Regions from separate parts of the Morganella sp. GD04133 genome, predicted to be linked through region 1. Evidence: predicted binding sites of a transcription regulator. Region 1 holds the regulator's gene; the other holds the start of a gene.
The links. Region 1 encodes PurR, which represses purine synthesis genes. Its sites were predicted from a motif close to CANGCAAACGTTTGCNTG; they were not measured.

Region 1 (8,206 bases):
AACTGCATAAATCTATCCGAATACTGACTGGAGATCCGCATGTTTACCGGGATTGTACAAGGCAAAGGCCCCGTTGTCGCCATCGAAGAAAAAGAAAACTTTCGTACCCACACTGTGAAATTCCCGCCGGATATGCTGGCCGGGATAGAAACGGGCGCATCAGTGGCACATAACGGCTGCTGTCTGACAGTCACAAAAATAGACGGGGATTTAATCAGTTTTGATCTGGTTAAGGAAACCTTAAGGCTGACCAATCTCGGCAGCATTAAAACCGGCGATGTGGTCAATCTGGAAAGAGCCGCCAAATACGGTGATGAAATCGGCGGGCATATTATGTCCGGTCATATTGTCACCACGGCGGAAATTGCCAAGATTTTTGTCTCTGAAAATAATTATCAGATCTGGCTGCGTATCGAAGATAAAGCCCTGATGAAATATATCCTGCATAAAGGCTTTGTCGGTATTGACGGTATCAGCCTGACTATCGGGGATGTGGTGAATAACCGTTTCTGCGTGCATCTGATTCCGGAAACCCGTGAGCGCACTACGCTGGGTAAAAAACGGCTGGGCGATAAAGTGAATATTGAGCTGGATCCGCAGACTCAGGCGATTGTTGATACCACCGAGCGGGTGCTGGCGCAGAAAATGCAGCAGTTGCAGGAAAGCCTGACACCACCGGCACCAACAGAAAAACCACAGGACTGATTGTATTCAGATAAAAAAATCCGGTACTGATTTTTGTCAGACCGGATTATTTATTACGGATAGTTTATTGCGGGCAGGATAGTCAGCGCGGAACGCGTAATCCGCCCTCGCAACCCTGCGGGCTCCATAATATCTGCCACAGCTGGATATCACGGGCACGGAATGCACCGGCGCAGGCGTTAAGATAATAGGTGAACATTCGTTTAAAGCGCGGCGTGTAATTATTTTCCAGTGACGGCCAGGCCGCCTGAAAACGGGAATGCCACGCCATCAGTGTCCGGTCATAATCAGCGCCGAAATTATGCCAGTCTTCCATCACTAATTTATTTTCACTGCTGTCGCCGATATTCTGCACAGACGGCAGACAACCGTTCGGGAAAATATATTTGCCGATCCAGGCATCCACATTCACTTTATTGCGGTTTGAACCGATAGTGTGCAGTAAAAATAAGCCGTCCGGTTTCAGGTTGCGTTTAACCACATCAAAATAGGTGGCGTAATTTTTCGGTCCGACGTGCTCAAACATCCCGACAGACACAATCCGGTCATACTGCTCATGCAGATCGCGGTAATCTTCGAGGATAATATTTACGTCAAGATCCGCACAGCGCGCCTGAGCATATTTTTGCTGTTCGGCGGAAATGGTCACACCGGTCACTGACACACCGAAGTGTTTCGCAGCATACGCCGCCAGTCCGCCCCAGCCGCAGCCGATATCCAGCAGCTGCATACCCGGTTTCAGCTGTAATTTTTCACAGATAAGATGCAGCTTCTGCTCCTGCGCCTTCGCCAGATTGGCCGGGTCATCACTGAGATCTTTCCAGTAACCGCAGGAATACTGCATATACGGGTCGAGCATCAGCTCAAACAGGTCATTACCCAGATCATAATGTTCTTCGCCGACAATCCGCGCCCGCTTTTTGGTTTGCAGATTACGCAGGCGGGCCATGGCGATTTTTATAATATCGTTAATATTCTGCGGCAGCTTATTTTCCAGTCCGGCACGTAATACCCGCTGAAAGAAAATATCTAACCGCTCACAGTCCCACCAGCCATCCATATAGCTTTCGCCCAGTCCCATCGAGCCCTGTTGCAGAACCCGTTTAAAGAATTGGCTGTTATGCACCTGAATATCAAAAGGACGGGAACCATTAACCTCAATGCCGGCTTCGTCTAAAAGATCGGAGGCAATCCGCTGCCAGGAATCAGCAGACGTTTTTTGATTTTCGACACAATCAGAACTCATATTATCTCCAATTTTTATCAAAGCGGGATTCTGAGAGCTTTATTCATGACGTTTTGCGCGGGAACAACAGAACCGGTGTGATTGGCCGTCAACGGGTGACAGTCTGCGTATTAACGTGATCGTTAAGACAAAAACAAAGCTCAAAATCCGGATTTAAAACGAATTGTCAGAAAAGTATAGGAGCCTGAAATTAAAATTCAATGACAAAAAAAGCCGTACATGAGTACGGCCCGTAATTAGGAATATTCTTAATACGTGTTGCAGTCTATTGATTTTGTTCCGCAATAGTCACGGAGGTGCGCGAAGAGCGGCGCTGAATAATATAACCGCCGATAGTCAGTACCACGGTTGCCGCCATGACGGCGGTGGTGGAGAGCAGGGGAGCATGCATCAGCGCGGAGACCAGAAAACTGATCGCAGAGCATAAGCCGAGCTGAATGGCATTCTGCAATGCTGCCGCTTTACCGCTGTGCTCCGGATAAACCGCCAGGGCGTTTGATACCGCAATCGGGTAAGACGCACCATTCATTGCCGCCATAAAGCAGAATGGGATCAGGATCGCCACCAGTGACGGGTTGCTGAATTTCGCCATAACATACAACCCGATCATGCTGACGGCATAACCGGCCAGCAGGAACGGCAGCAGGGTTTTACCGTTAATCCGCGACAGCAGGGCACGGCAGCCGTAGCCTCCGACCATAAAGGCGATCGTCTGCGGGATATAGCTCAGGCCGATATCATTCGGGTTATAACCCATATCGCGCAGAATAAACGGCGAACCGGTCAGCCAGGCAAAGAAACCGGCACTGCACGCGGCATAAATCAGCACGTTACCGCTGTAGACCGGGGACTTCAGCAAACGGAAGAAGGAGATCTTCTGTTTTTCTGTTTTGGCTGCATCCGGCGCAATATGGCGCTTTTCTTTCAGCATCAGGGTCGGGATCAGCACCAGCAGGGTGATCCCGCCGAGTACGAGGAAAATCTCATGCCAGCCGCCGTGGTTGAGCAGCCATGCGCCCAGTAACGGCGCCAGTGCCGGGGAAAGTGCCACCAGCGGCATAATCGCGGCAAAGACACGCTGCGCGCGGTGATCATCATAACGGTCGATAACCAGCGCCTGCCAGGTGACCGCTGCGGAGCAGACGCTGACCGCCTGCACAAAGCGCAGTAATAATAGCTGCGCCGGGGTGGAAACCCAGACCATGGCCAGACAGCTCAGGGCAAACAGGCCGAGACCCATCAGCAGAACCGGCTTGCGGCCGATTTTATCGGAGAGTGGTCCCCATAACAGCTGGCCGATGGCAAAACCGACCAGGAAGATACTCAGACTGGCGCTGATAGCGCTGGCAGTGGAGTTCAGAGAGTCCTGCATCATACCGAATGCAGGCAGATACATATCAATCGCGAGGTAACCCAGCATGCTGAGCCCGGCGAGATAAAAGAGAAAGCCGCGGGAAGGCGATTTATTGACAGTCACAGAGAAATACCTGAATGTTAAATAAGTGTAATGCGTGAGTTGTTATTTTAACTATTCGAGTTTTTCTTTGTAAAACGTTATTATTTGCACACTGCTGTGAAATTTTTTGAAAGGAAGAATTGTGTGGTCAGAATATACGCTGGATGTGGTGGATGCTGTGGCACGGACAGGCAGTTTCAGTGCGGCGGCAGAGGAACTGCACCGGGTGCCTTCTGCCATCAGCTACAGCGTCCGTCAGCTGGAAGAGTGGCTGGCGGTTCCGCTGTTTGAACGACGTCACCGGGATGTTGAACTGACACCTGCCGGGGCATTATTTGTTAAAGAAGCGCGTGATGTTATCAAAAAAATGAAATCCACACGCCACCAGTGCCAGATGATTGCCAACGGCTGGCGCGGGCAGTTCAGTATCGCCGTTGACTGTATCGTAAAACCGGAACGGATAACGCGACTTCTGCTGGATTTTTATCATCATTTTCCGGATATCGAGTTGTATATTTATCCGGAGGTGTTTAACGGGGTGTGGGATGCGCTGGTGGACAGACGGGTGGATGTGGCCATCGGCGCGACACGCGCATCCCCGATCGGCGAGCGTTATAATTTCCGTGATATGGGGTTTATGCCGTGGCGTGCGGTGGTCAGCCCGGATCATCCGCTGGCCTCTGCCGGTCATGTCCTGACCAATGAGGAGATGGTGCCGTACCCGAGTTTATGTCTGGAAGACACCTCGCGTTCCCTGCCGAAACGCGACACGTGGGCACTGGATAATCAGCGCCGCCTGGTGGTGCCGGACTGGGATCGCGGGATTGCCTGTGTGGAATCGGGATTATGTGTGGCAATGATGCCGGCGCACCGGGCCGATCCGCTGATTAAAGAGGGGCGGCTGGCAGCGCTGAAGATAGAGCAGCCATTGCCGGACAGCCCGTGCTGTATCACCTGGGTGGATAAAGATACCTCTCCGGCACTGAGCTGGCTGCTCGATTATCTCGGGGACAGCAGTACACTCAATGCCGAATGGCTGCGCTGATCCTCAGCGGCGGTAATCGATAAACGGACCATCTGCCACGGAGCGGCGTTCGACCAGGCGCGGATGCACCTCAATAGTCTGTGCATCTTCGCGTTTGTTGACGATACGGTCGAGCAGCATGGTCAGCGCCATCTGTCCCAGCCGCTCTTTCGGCTGGTGGATGGTGGTCAGGGCAGGGGTAAAGTAGCGGGCGTTACGGATATTGTCATACCCGATCACAGAAATATCCTGCGGGACACGCAGGCCCATTTCATCAGCCGCGCAAATCGCGCCCATCGCCATGGCATCCCCGCCGCAGAATACCGCGGTCGGGCGCTGTTTGCCGGATAAAATCTGTGCCATCGCCTGATAACCGGAATCCGGTTCAAAATCGCCCTGAACAATCCATTCATCACGCACTGTAATGCCGGCTTCTTTCATTGCTTTGCGGAATCCTTCCAGACGGTTGCCGCCGGTGTTTCGCTCAAGCGGCCCCGGAATAACCGCGATATCACGGTGACCGCGTTCAATCAGGTAACGGCCGGCAAGATAACCGCCGTGCAGGGCGTTATCAATAATCGCATCGGTGAAATCCCCGCGCGCTTTGCCCCAGTCCATTACCACCATCGGGATATTGCGGTAGCCTTCCAGCATGGCAATCAGCTGATCCGGATATTCAGAACACATCACCAGCAGACCATCGACCCGCTTTTGTGCCAGCATCGCCAGGTAGGCTTTCTGCTTGTCAGGATTATTGTGAGAGTTGCACAGCACCAGGGTATAGCCTTTGCTGTAGCAGCTGTTTTCCACCGCCTCAATCACTTCCGCAAAATACGGCGCTTCACTGGAGGTGGCCAGCAGCCCGATGGACTTGGTGTTATTGACTTTCAGACTGCGCGCCACGGCGCTCGGTGAATAGTGCAACTCTTTGATAGCAGCCCAGACAGCCGCCTTCGTTTCTTCCGCAACGAAACGGGTATTATTAATGACATGGGAGACGGTTGTGGTAGAGACGCCCGAGCGCTTAGCCACATCTTTAATCGTTGCCATGATGAAAACAACTCCTGACCTGCCGGTCTGTATTTTATTATTCGGTTAATCGATTGCTATTATAGTGCCATTATGCGGTAACAATAGAAAAATTTCTGTAAAAACAGGCATTGTTGTCTGATCCGGGTCAAAAGTAAAAAATATTACCTGTGCTATGGTTATTGATATGGTCAGCTATTCGGATTTTCCGGTCAGACCATCCGTTTTAATTATTTTGATGATTCAGGATGTCAGGTAATCATCATTGGTCATTAAGCAGCTATTTTGGAGATAGGAATGGATACAGATCTGAAATATGGTTTGTCAACCGCAGTTGCGGCACTGGTTATGATCGTATTATTTGCAACAATGCTTTTCTGATACACCCCCATCAATACAAAAGGGCGGAAAATTCCGCCCTTTCTTGGTTAACAGTATTTTTACGGATTACGCCAGGTTTTCTTCCGCAAATTTCCAGTTCACTAATGCCCAGAAGTTTTCCAGGTATTTAGGACGGGCATTACGGTAGTCGATATAATAAGCGTGTTCCCAGACATCGACGGTTAAGATGGGTTTGTCGTTACCGCTGACCGGGGTTGCCGCGTTAGAGGTATTGACGATAGCCAGGCTGCCGTCTGCTTTTTTCACCAGCCATGTCCAGCCGGAACCGAAGTTTTTCACTGCGGCATCGGTAAACTGCTGTTTGAATTCGGCAAATGAACCGAACGCGTTGTTAATCGCATCCGCAATTTTACCGGTTGGCTCGCCACCGGCGTTTGGTGCCAGGCAGTGCCAGTAGAACGTGTGGTTCCAGACCTGGGCGGCGTTATTGAAGATACCGGCATCAGAGGTTTTGATAATCTCTTCCAGTGATTTACCTTCAAACGCGGTGCCTTTGATCAGGTTATTCAGATTAAGCACATAAGTGTTGTGGTGTTTGCCGTAGTGGTATTCCAGTGTTTCTTCAGAAATATAGGGCGCTAATGCATTTTTTGCATAAGGCAGTGCAGGTAATTCAAACGACATTGCATTCTCCTTGTTAAGGTTAAATCAGTAACCTCATCACAGACGGGTTACTGTTATTATTCTGCGAATTATCTTAACAAGTTTTGTCATAAAAAACAGCGTGAAATACTGGGGGTGATGTTATTCACATTGTGAAAGATAAAATTGCCCACAGAATGATATCCGTCACAATAAAGGCGATAAGCAAGGTGTACAGCTTATGGCGGCAGATCCAGTTATAATAGCGTTTCATTCTGTCTTCCCCGTATGACTGCGGAATCTTAACTATAACGGGTTTACCGGCTGAAATCCGCGCAGGTTTAACCATTTTACAAAAAGCGTGACAGCGGCCGCCGTTTGTCAACCGGCAGCAGACCCTTTACAATCTGCGCTATGACAAAAGTACAAGAATGTTCATGATGCTGGCAGACTATATTTCCCGCGCGATACAAAACCATACTGATTGCAATGCGATTTGTGACCATTATCAGAAAGATGAACTCTCCGAAGTGATCCGGCGGGTCCGCAAATGGCAGTTCCGCGACGGTATTGAGCTGATGTGCAGTGAAGAGATAGAAACTGCCGTACAGAGCGGAGACGAACAGTGCCCCGAGCAGTGGATAGTCTGGTCTGTCACCGGGGATAATGCGAAAACGGTTTCTCCGCAGCACAAAGAATTTTTCAGTCTGTGCCAGCAGGGTTACTGGCTGAAAATGCAGCTGGCCTGACGTACCGGATACAATCCTGAAAATTACCGGTATAATTACCGGCAATATTAAACTGATTCAGAAAAGACAATGACAAAACTCACATTACAAGAGCAGATGCTGAAAGCCGGACTGGTGACCAGCAAAAAAATGGACAAAGTCCGCAGAACAGCAAAAAAATCGCGTGTTCAGGCCCGTGAGGCCAGAGAAGCGGTGGAAGAGAATAAAAAAGCGCAGCTTGAGCGTGATAAACAGCTGAGTGAGCAGCAAAAACAGGCTGTTTTATCCCGGGAATATAAAGCTCAGGTGAAACAGCTGATTGAAATGAACCGGATTATTATTTCAAAAGGCAATATTGATTTTAATTTCACCGACAACAACGTGATTAAAAGCATTGCCGTGGACAAAACCACACAGTCTCAGCTGATCAGCGGGCGCCTGGCAATTGCCCGGTTAAGCACGGAAAACAGCAGTGTGAGTGAATATGCCATTATCCCGGCGGTTGTTGCGGATAAAATCACACAGCGTGATGCGGAAAGCATTGTGTTAAATAATGCGCTGGCACAGGACGAAGCAGACGAAGACGACCCGTATGCTGATTTTAAAATCCCGGATGATTTAATGTGGTGATCTGAATCTGCCTGCTTCCCCTGTTCAGAACGGGCAGGGACTGCGGGCATTGATCGGTTCGCCGCTGACCGGATGCACAAAATCCAGCTCCCCGGCATGCAGCATCAGCCGCGGAATATTTTCAGTACCCGGCAATAGTTTCCCGCCATAGAGATCACACCCTAAAATCGGATGGCCCAGATACTGACAATGAATGCGGAGCTGATGCGTGCGACCGGTTTCCGGTGTCAGTGCCACCCGCGTGACCGGCAGAGAGAGTCCGTCTTCCGTTTCATAATAAAAGCGCTCAGTCACCTGATAATGTGAACGGGCCGGTTTTCCCCGGACAGCACATAGCGTCATGCGCGGAAACAGTGCCGGATCTTTGGCAATCGCCGCATCAATTATTCCTTCATTCTCATTCA
Region 2 (8,206 bases), on a different contig from region 1:
ACAGGCCCGCAAGCGACGCCTGTTCGTCATTTTTTTATGATTAAATCCGTTGAAACTCTCGATGCGATTCTGCATCGTCCCGACTGGTGTGCCGAATTACAGAAAGCATGGTATGAAACCATTCCCCTGAGTGAAAAAATGGGGATCCGCATTACGCAGTATACCGGTCAGGAATTTATGACCACCATGCCGGAAGGCCCGAACCAGAACCTGCATCAGACCATTTTTGCCGGCAGCCAGTTCTCGATGGCGACACTGACCGGCTGGGGGCTTATCTGGCTGCTGTTACAGGAAAATTCCCTGGATGGCGATATTGTGCTGGTGGATGCCAATATCCGTTACCGTAAGGCAGTGGCAGGCAGACCGGAGGCGATTGCTTCCCGCGATAAACTCAGCGGTGACCTGGATCGTCTGGCGCGCGGCAGCAAAGCACGGATTAAGCTGGAAGTGACTGTCGGGCAGGGCGATGAGGTCGGGGCGGTCTTTACCGGCACTTATATGGTGTTGCCCGGACAGAAACACAGCGCGGAGTAACGGGTAAAACAGTGCCTTACGGCGCTGTTAACAGAATCTGTAAGATCCGGGATGCTCTGATAACAGGCAAAACGAAAAGACGCTGTAAACACATCCCTGTGTGCTCGGATCGCGCCATCCCTGGCGCTTACGCTTTTCGTTCGCTTGCCTGTTATCATCACGGCACATAATCCGCAGTGTTACCGATAAAGAAAAACAGCGCTCTGAGGCGCTGTTTCTGTATCAGGTTACAGTATTTCCCCGGTTTCGCTGTTATCCGGGATCACCCGCTGTGCGGGCGGGACAGAAGGCACCGGCTCTGCGGAAACCGGGGTGTTGCTCATCTGTCCTTGTGTGATAGCCCGGTTTATCTGATTTCCCTGTTTATCCTGTCCGGAGAGTATACCGCTCAGTGTGCTGCGGATATCCTCTGCCCGTAATTGCCCGTTCAGGCGCAGCGTGTAATTGGCGCTGCCGGTCAGCGGAGCTGGCTGCCAGCCCCATTGTGACAGGATCTGACTGTCCGCCCCGGTTGCCTGCAGTGTGAAACTGAAAGGTGTGGTACCGGATGGTGTGGTCTGAAACTGCATTTTCAGCAACCCTTCCCCGGCGGAGGCGGCAAATTGTGTGGTGGCAACGCTGTCAGTACCGGCAGTCAGTGTCAGATACGGGCGGTGCAGTTCGACCCGGTTAAAGGTGGCATTACCGGCACTGACAGAAAGTTCGCCATCCCATAAACCCCACTGACCGGATTTCAGGATCTGCATAGTTTTGATGTAGCCGTTCACATTGGTGAGCTGGAACGGGAAAACCGGCTGTGTATCAATCAGCAGGGCATTAGAGACTTTAATATCCTGTAAGCGGATAGCATCAATTCCCTGCGGGGCGGCTTCCTGTAATGCGGCGAACCACTGTTCCGGCAAACTGTACAGCAGGTTGTCGGCGACACCGCTGGTGATATCCAGTGTCCGGGTGGCACGGTTCCACTCCCCGGTAAAGCGCAGAATACTCTTGTCATAACGACCGGTCAGGCGGTTGACGGCAATCTGATCGCCGCGCAGTTCCAGCGTGCTGATAATGTCAGAAAAATGCTGCCCGCTGAGTGTCAGATCCGCAGCGGCGATATCCGCCTGTCCGTTGTCTGTCTGCCAGCGTCCCTGTTTAAAGGCCAGATTTTTGACCGTGCCTTCCAGATAGTTTACCGCCCACTGATGACCTTCGAGCTTGATATTGGTGGCGGTGATATTTTTGGCCTGAATATCCGGCAGATTTTCTGTACTGTCTGCCAGCTGTGTCAGTGTTTGCGGTGTCTGCCAGCGGATGTCATTAAGCAGCAGGTTATCCAGCTGCCACTGACCTTCGGCGCTGCGGCGTCCGGTGGCGGTGATCAGGCCGTTTTCCAGTGTGGCGGTCAGGTTATCAAAGGTGAACTGTTTTCCGCTGACATCCCCCTGTGTGAGGATATTTTTCAATGGCAGGCCGTAGTAGTTCAGGCTGCTGGCGGAAAACTGGTATTTACCGTTACCGGTCAGATCACTGCCCTGTGGCTGCCACGGCGTGATCCCGCCGGTAACACCTTCCGCATCAATTACCCGGTTGCCGTCGGTGCGGCGGAGTGCGGTCTGATTGAGCTGTAATAACCCGGCACTGACCGGCAGAGTACCGCTGTCAGCCGCATCAGAAATTTCGATATCCCCTTTCTGCACAATGATACGGGCAAACCAGCCGGGCTCAGAAAAACTGCGCCAATCCAGGGTCAGCTCAACATTGGCGGCTTCCAGAGCAAAATCACCGGAAACCGTGCTGATACTGATATCACTGAGTGAGATAAGTGAGGGGGAGGAGAGCGAGTGACTTATCGCGGAAAGCGAGACGTTGTAGCGTGTATTGTCACTGATAAGGGCTGAAACCTGTTTTGTGCCCCATGATGTCTGTACCACAAGGGCACCGGCAACGATAAGAATAATGACCAGTGTTATCAGCCAGAAAACAGCCCGTCCCAACCATTTCATAATGCGCTCCCCGAGAGATAATCCTGAGGGCATACTAGCGTGAGGCTCTTTGTGGTGACAAGGATTATCGCGGTTTTTCCGCACAGAGCAGTCCGCGTGACCGTTTCCGGTCACGCGGTTAAACAGATGATTATTTCTCCGGCGGGAAAATCAGGTTCAGGGCAATCGCGGTCAGACCGCCCGCCGCAATTCCTGAGGAGAGCAGGGTTTTCAGCCAGTCCGGTGCGAACTGCAGGATCAGCGGTTGCTGGGAAACGCCCATGCCGACAGCCAGCGACAGCGCGATAATCATAATCGCGCGGCGGTTCAGGGTTTCGCGGGAAACAATGCGCACACCGGAGGCCGCAATCGTCCCGAACATGACAATGGTTGCACCGCCGAGTACCGGTTCCGGAATGTGCTGCACAAAACCGGCTACGGCCGGGAACAGCCCCAGCACGATCAGCATCAGTGCCACCACATAACCGACATAACGGCTGGCAACGCCGGTCAGCTGGATCACGCCGTTGTTCTGCCCGAAACAGGAGTTCGGGAAAGTATTAAAGACTGCAGACAGGGCGGAATTGAGGCCGTTTGCCAGTACACCGCCTTTCAGACGCTTCATATAGAGCGGGCCGGATACCGGCTGTTCGGAGACATCGGACGTGGCGGTGATATCACCGATGGTTTCCAGCGAAGTCACCATAAAGATCAGGATCAGCGGCAGCAGCAGGTTCCAGTCAATGGATAAGCCGTAATAGAGTGGCGCGGGGATCACCACCACTTCCTCCGGGATTTCCGCATGGTTATCCGGCAGCATACCCATCCACCAGGCAGCCAGATAGCCTGCTGTCATCGCCAGCACCAGTGATGCAACACGCAGATACGGGTTTTTCTGACGGTTCAGCAGCACAATCACCGCCAGCACAATACCGGCGAGGATCAGGTTATCGGCAGAGCCGAAGGTGTTATCCGCCATTGCGCCGTAACCGCCGCCGATGGAGGTCAGCCCGACCTGAATTAATGACAGGCCGATAATCATCACCACCACACCGGAGACCAGCGGTGTGATAATGCGGCGCGCCAGATGCAGGAACCGGGAGAGGATCACCTCTGTCATGGCGGCCAGCATCAGCGTGCCGAACAGCGCCGCCATCATTCCTTCTGTATCCACACCATTATTTTTCAGTGCCATACCGCCCATAATCAGCGGGGCAACAAAGTTAAAACTTGTGCCCTGAATCGAGAGCAGCCCGGAGCCGACCGGCCCCCAGGTGCGGATTTGCAGCAGTGAGGCCAGCCCGGACGCGAACAGCGACATACTGATAATCCGCTGGGTATCATGAGCAGACAGGCCGAGCGCCTGAGCGATAAGCAACCCGGGTGTAATCACCGCCACAAACATCGCCAGCAGATGCTGACAGGCGGCAAAGAGGGTCTGCGGCAGCGGCGGACGATCTTCCAGACGGTAAATAAGTTCACTATTTGTGTTAGTCGCGGGAGTTACGCTGGTTTTGTCAGAAATGGCAGAGTTCATGTCAACAGGTCCGGGATAAGCAATTTCCGTATTTTAATGATCTGCGGCACAAAAGCAATCGTTTGCGCGAATGAGTTGTTATTTTTTATAGCGGAATATAATCACAGTTTTATTTATTTTAACTTGTCTTTATCCGCTTTTTTTTCTTTAATCCGGATACCTGCTTTTTCCTCTTGCGTAACAGGGACGTGATTAACGCGATAATGATGTAACAAATACCAACAATAAAAGGGGTACGTGAATGTATCAACTCGATGTTTACGGCACGCTGGTTGCGGCCACTCTCGTCCTGTTATTGGGGCGTAAACTCGTAAAAACTGTACCATTCCTCGAAAAGTATACTATTCCTGAGCCTGTGGCCGGTGGTCTTCTGGTCGCGATTGTATTATTGGGGTTCAAATCCGGTATGGATTTGGAAGTGAAATTTGATGATTCACTGAAAGACCCGCTGATGCTGGCGTTCTTTGCCACCATCGGCTTAAACGCCAACTTAGCCGGCCTGAAGGCAGGCGGCAAAACCTTATTTATCTTTGTGATTGCCGTTGTGGGCTTACTGATTGTGCAGAACTCCGTCGGTATTTCCCTGGCGAAAATGATGGGGCTTGATCCGCTGATTGGTCTGCTGGCCGGTTCTATCACACTCTCCGGCGGTCATGGTACCGGGGCGGCATGGGGTAAGATTTTCAGCGACAGCTATGGTTTTACCGCAGCAACAGAAATTGCGATTGCCTGCGCAACCTTTGGTCTGGTGCTCGGTGGCCTGATTGGTGGTCCGGTTGCCCGTTTCCTGATCAAAAAGACAGCCATGAGTGATGTGAAACTGCAGGATGATGAAGCACCGACTGCGTTTGAAAAACCGCAGGCCGGACGCATGATCACCTCGATGGTTCTGCTGGAAACCATTGCACTGATTGCTATCTGTTTGCTGGCGGGGACATATCTGTACAGTGTTCTGACGGATTTCTTCACGTCGATGCAATGGAAGTTCCAGATCCCGGCATTCGTGTGTGTGCTGTTTATCGGGGTTATCCTGAGCAACAGTCTGTCACTGATGGGTTTCTACCGTGTATTTGAACGGGCGGTGTCGGTGCTGGGTAACGTCAGCCTGTCACTGTTCCTGGCGATGGCACTGATGAGCCTGAAACTGTGGGAAATTGCCTCTCTGGCGGTACCGATGCTGGTGATCCTGGCGGCACAGACTGTCGTGATGGCACTGTATGCGATTTTCGTCACGTACCGGGTGATGGGGAAAAACTATGATGCGGCGGTACTGGCTGCCGGTCACTGTGGTTTCGGGATGGGGGCAACGCCAACCGCGATTGCCAACATGCAGGCGGTAACTGATCGCTTCGGGCCTTCTCATGTGGCTTTCCTGGTGGTGCCGATGGTGGGAGCGTTCTTCCTCGATCTGATTAACGCACTGGTTATTCCGTTCTTCCTGGCGTTACCGATTTTCCCGGTTGCGGGCGGGTAACGGAACCGTTCTTAAAGCAGGCAAGCCACCCTTCCGGGTGGCTTTTTTCGTTATACGTTGGTGTATTGTGTGCGTTCCGGCAGCCAGCGTTCGATCAGGGCTTTCGCCTGTTCCGGATAATTCTGGTGCAGATGCCGTGCCACGCGCTGTACTTCCGGCAGCATGCCCTGATCGCGCAGTAAATCCGCGACTTTAAATTCGGCATTGCCGGTCTGGCGTGTGCCGAGCAGTTCGCCCGGCCCGCGGATTTCCAGGTCTTTCTGCGCGATAACAAAGCCGTCGTTGCTGTCCCGCAGCACCTGAAGACGCAGTTTTGCCGTCTGTGTCAGCGGGGTTTTATACAGCAGCACACAGTGGGAGACCGCAGAGCCGCGCCCGACCCGGCCGCGCAGCTGATGCAGCTGTGCCAGCCCGAGCCGTTCCGGGTTTTCGATAATCATCAGGCTGGCATTCGGCACATCCACCCCGACTTCAATCACGGTGGTGGCAACCAGCAGATCCAGTTCACCGGCTTTGAACTGCGCCATCACCGCCTGCTTTTCTGCCGGTTTCATGCGGCCGTGAACCATCCCGACCCGCAGATCCGGCAGCGTGGCTGACAGCTCATCAAACGTCACCTGAGCCGCCTGAGCTTCCAGCAGATCTGATTCATCGATCAGGGTACAGACCCAGTACGCCTGTCGCTTTTCATCCTGACAGGCACTGCGTACCCGCTCAATAATCTCATGGCGGCGGCTGTCCGGAATCGCTACCGTGGTCACCGGGGTTCTGCCGGGCGGCAGTTCATCGATAACTGAGGTGTCGAGATCGGCATAGGCCGTCATGGCCAGGGTGCGCGGGATCGGCGTGGCGGTCATGATCAGCTGATGCGGATGAAATCCCTGCTGTTCACCTTTTTCCCATAACGCCAGCCGCTGGTGGACACCAAAGCGGTGTTGTTCATCGATAATCACCAGCACCAGGGAATGAAAACGGATATGTTCCTGAAAAATGGCGTGCGTGCCGATAACCATCGCCACATCACCGGCGGCAATGGCCTCTTCCTGTGCCTGCCGTGCCTTGCCTTTCTGTTTCCCGGCGACCCAGCCGACGCTGATACCCAGCGGCTCCAGCCACTGGCGGAACGTATTGGCGTGTTGTTCTGCCAGCAGTTCTGTCGGTGCCATCAGCGCCACCTGTTTGCCGTGTGCGATAGCGCGGAGTGCCGCCAGCGCGGCGACCAGCGTTTTTCCGGAGCCGACATCCCCCTGAATCAGGCGCATCATTGGCACCGGTTTTTCCAGATCCTGCTCTATTTCCGCCACCACGCGCTGCTGGGCATGGGTCGGCGAGAAGGGGAGTTGTGCCAGGAACTGATTTTTCAGTGTTTCCTGTGGTGACAGCGGCAGTGCGTGATAACGCTGTGCCCCGGCTCTGACCGCCAGCATGCTGAGGTGATGTGCCAGCAGTTCTTCCAGCACAATCCGTTTCAGTGCAGGATGCTGACCGCTCTCCAGTTCGGTTAACTGTGTGTCTGCCGGTGGTCGGTGCAGTGTTTTCAGCGCCTGCGGCAGACTCATCATAGAGCGGGTCAGTTCCGGCGGCAGTAATTCATTGATGGCACAGGTATCGAGCAGTTCCAGCGCCTGATCGAGCAGTTTGCGGAGTGTGGCCTGGCGGACACCTTCGGTGGTCGGGTAGATGGGGGTGAGTGTTTCCTGTAATTCAACAGACGTATCACTCTGACGGACTTTGTATTCGGGGTGAAAAATTTCCGGGCCGTTTTTGCCGCGCCGGATTTCACCGTAAGCGGTGACCTGTTTCCCGGTCGCCAGTGCATTTTTCATTGCGGCTGAAAAATTAAAGAAACGCAGGGTTAAGATGCCGGTACCGTCGCTTATCTGACAGGTCATCATCCGTTTGCGGCCAAAGACCACATCGGTGCGCAGCACTTCACCGCTGACCGTGGCATAAATTCCCGGTAACAGATCGGTGATGGTATAAAGCCGGGTCTGGTCTTCATAACGCAGCGGCAGATGGAACAGCAGATCCTGAAGGGTATGCAGACCGATACCGGCCAGTTTGCCCGCCTGTCCGGCCCCGACGCCGTGCAAAGTCGTGAGTGGGATAGCATCAAGCAGTTGACCTTTCATTTTCTGCTCCGTTTCGTATCAGGCGGATGGTTTCTTCTGTTGCATGGCAGCCCACCAGCTGTCCGGCGCAATGATATGGCCCTGTTCATCAATCTGCGGACGGGGCAGTTTTTTCTCGCGGGCGACCTGAGCCAGCACCGGATAACCGCGTTCAAACAGCAGGCGCTGTTGTTCATCCAGTGCCAGGGCGCAGCGGGGATGCTCATAGAGACCGGCGGCTTCGCGCTGGCGCTGTGCCTCATAGAGGATCACGGCAGCGGCAACAGACACATTCAGTGACTGTACCATGCCGGACATCGGGATCATAATATGCTGATCCGCCAGCCGGATGGCTTCCTGAGATATGCCGGTTTTCTCAGAGCCCATGATAATGCAGGTCGGACGGGTAAAATCGACAGCCCGGAAATCCACCGCGCTGTCAGACAGATGGGTGGCAAGAATCTGCATACCCTGAGATTTCAGCAGGGTCACGGCATCACCGAGTGTGTCGTGGTTATGCACATTCACCCAGCTGTTGCTGCCGGCGGCGGAAGAGACCAGGGTTTTGATCTTCTCCGGC

Region 2: the regulator PurR is predicted to act here: its motif matches at 4,093-4,110, upstream of gltS (sodium/glutamate symporter).

What each region holds. Positions count from the first base shown of each region.
Region 1 is NZ_JAODZS010000025.1:2,051-10,256, reverse strand. Features, by position in the region: gene N7387_RS13325 (riboflavin synthase subunit alpha) at 40-705, shown strand; gene cfa (cyclopropane fatty acyl phospholipid synthase) at 788-1,951, opposite strand; gene punC (purine nucleoside transporter PunC) at 2,217-3,428, opposite strand; gene punR (DNA-binding transcriptional activator PunR) at 3,550-4,452, shown strand; gene purR (HTH-type transcriptional repressor PurR) at 4,456-5,481, opposite strand; gene sodB (superoxide dismutase [Fe]) at 5,908-6,486, opposite strand; gene N7387_RS13295 (hypothetical protein) at 6,882-7,193, shown strand; gene N7387_RS13290 (DUF2058 domain-containing protein) at 7,263-7,802, shown strand; gene N7387_RS13285 (RluA family pseudouridine synthase) at 7,827-8,206, opposite strand, start outside.
Region 2 is NZ_JAODZS010000024.1:62,390-70,595, reverse strand. Features, by position in the region: gene fabY (fatty acid biosynthesis protein FabY) at 1-534, shown strand, start outside; gene N7387_RS13210 (hypothetical protein) at 762-2,525, opposite strand; gene N7387_RS13205 (uracil-xanthine permease family protein) at 2,656-4,041, opposite strand; gene gltS (sodium/glutamate symporter) at 4,283-5,515, shown strand; gene recG (ATP-dependent DNA helicase RecG) at 5,566-7,647, opposite strand; gene trmH (tRNA (guanosine(18)-2'-O)-methyltransferase TrmH) at 7,666-8,206, opposite strand, start outside.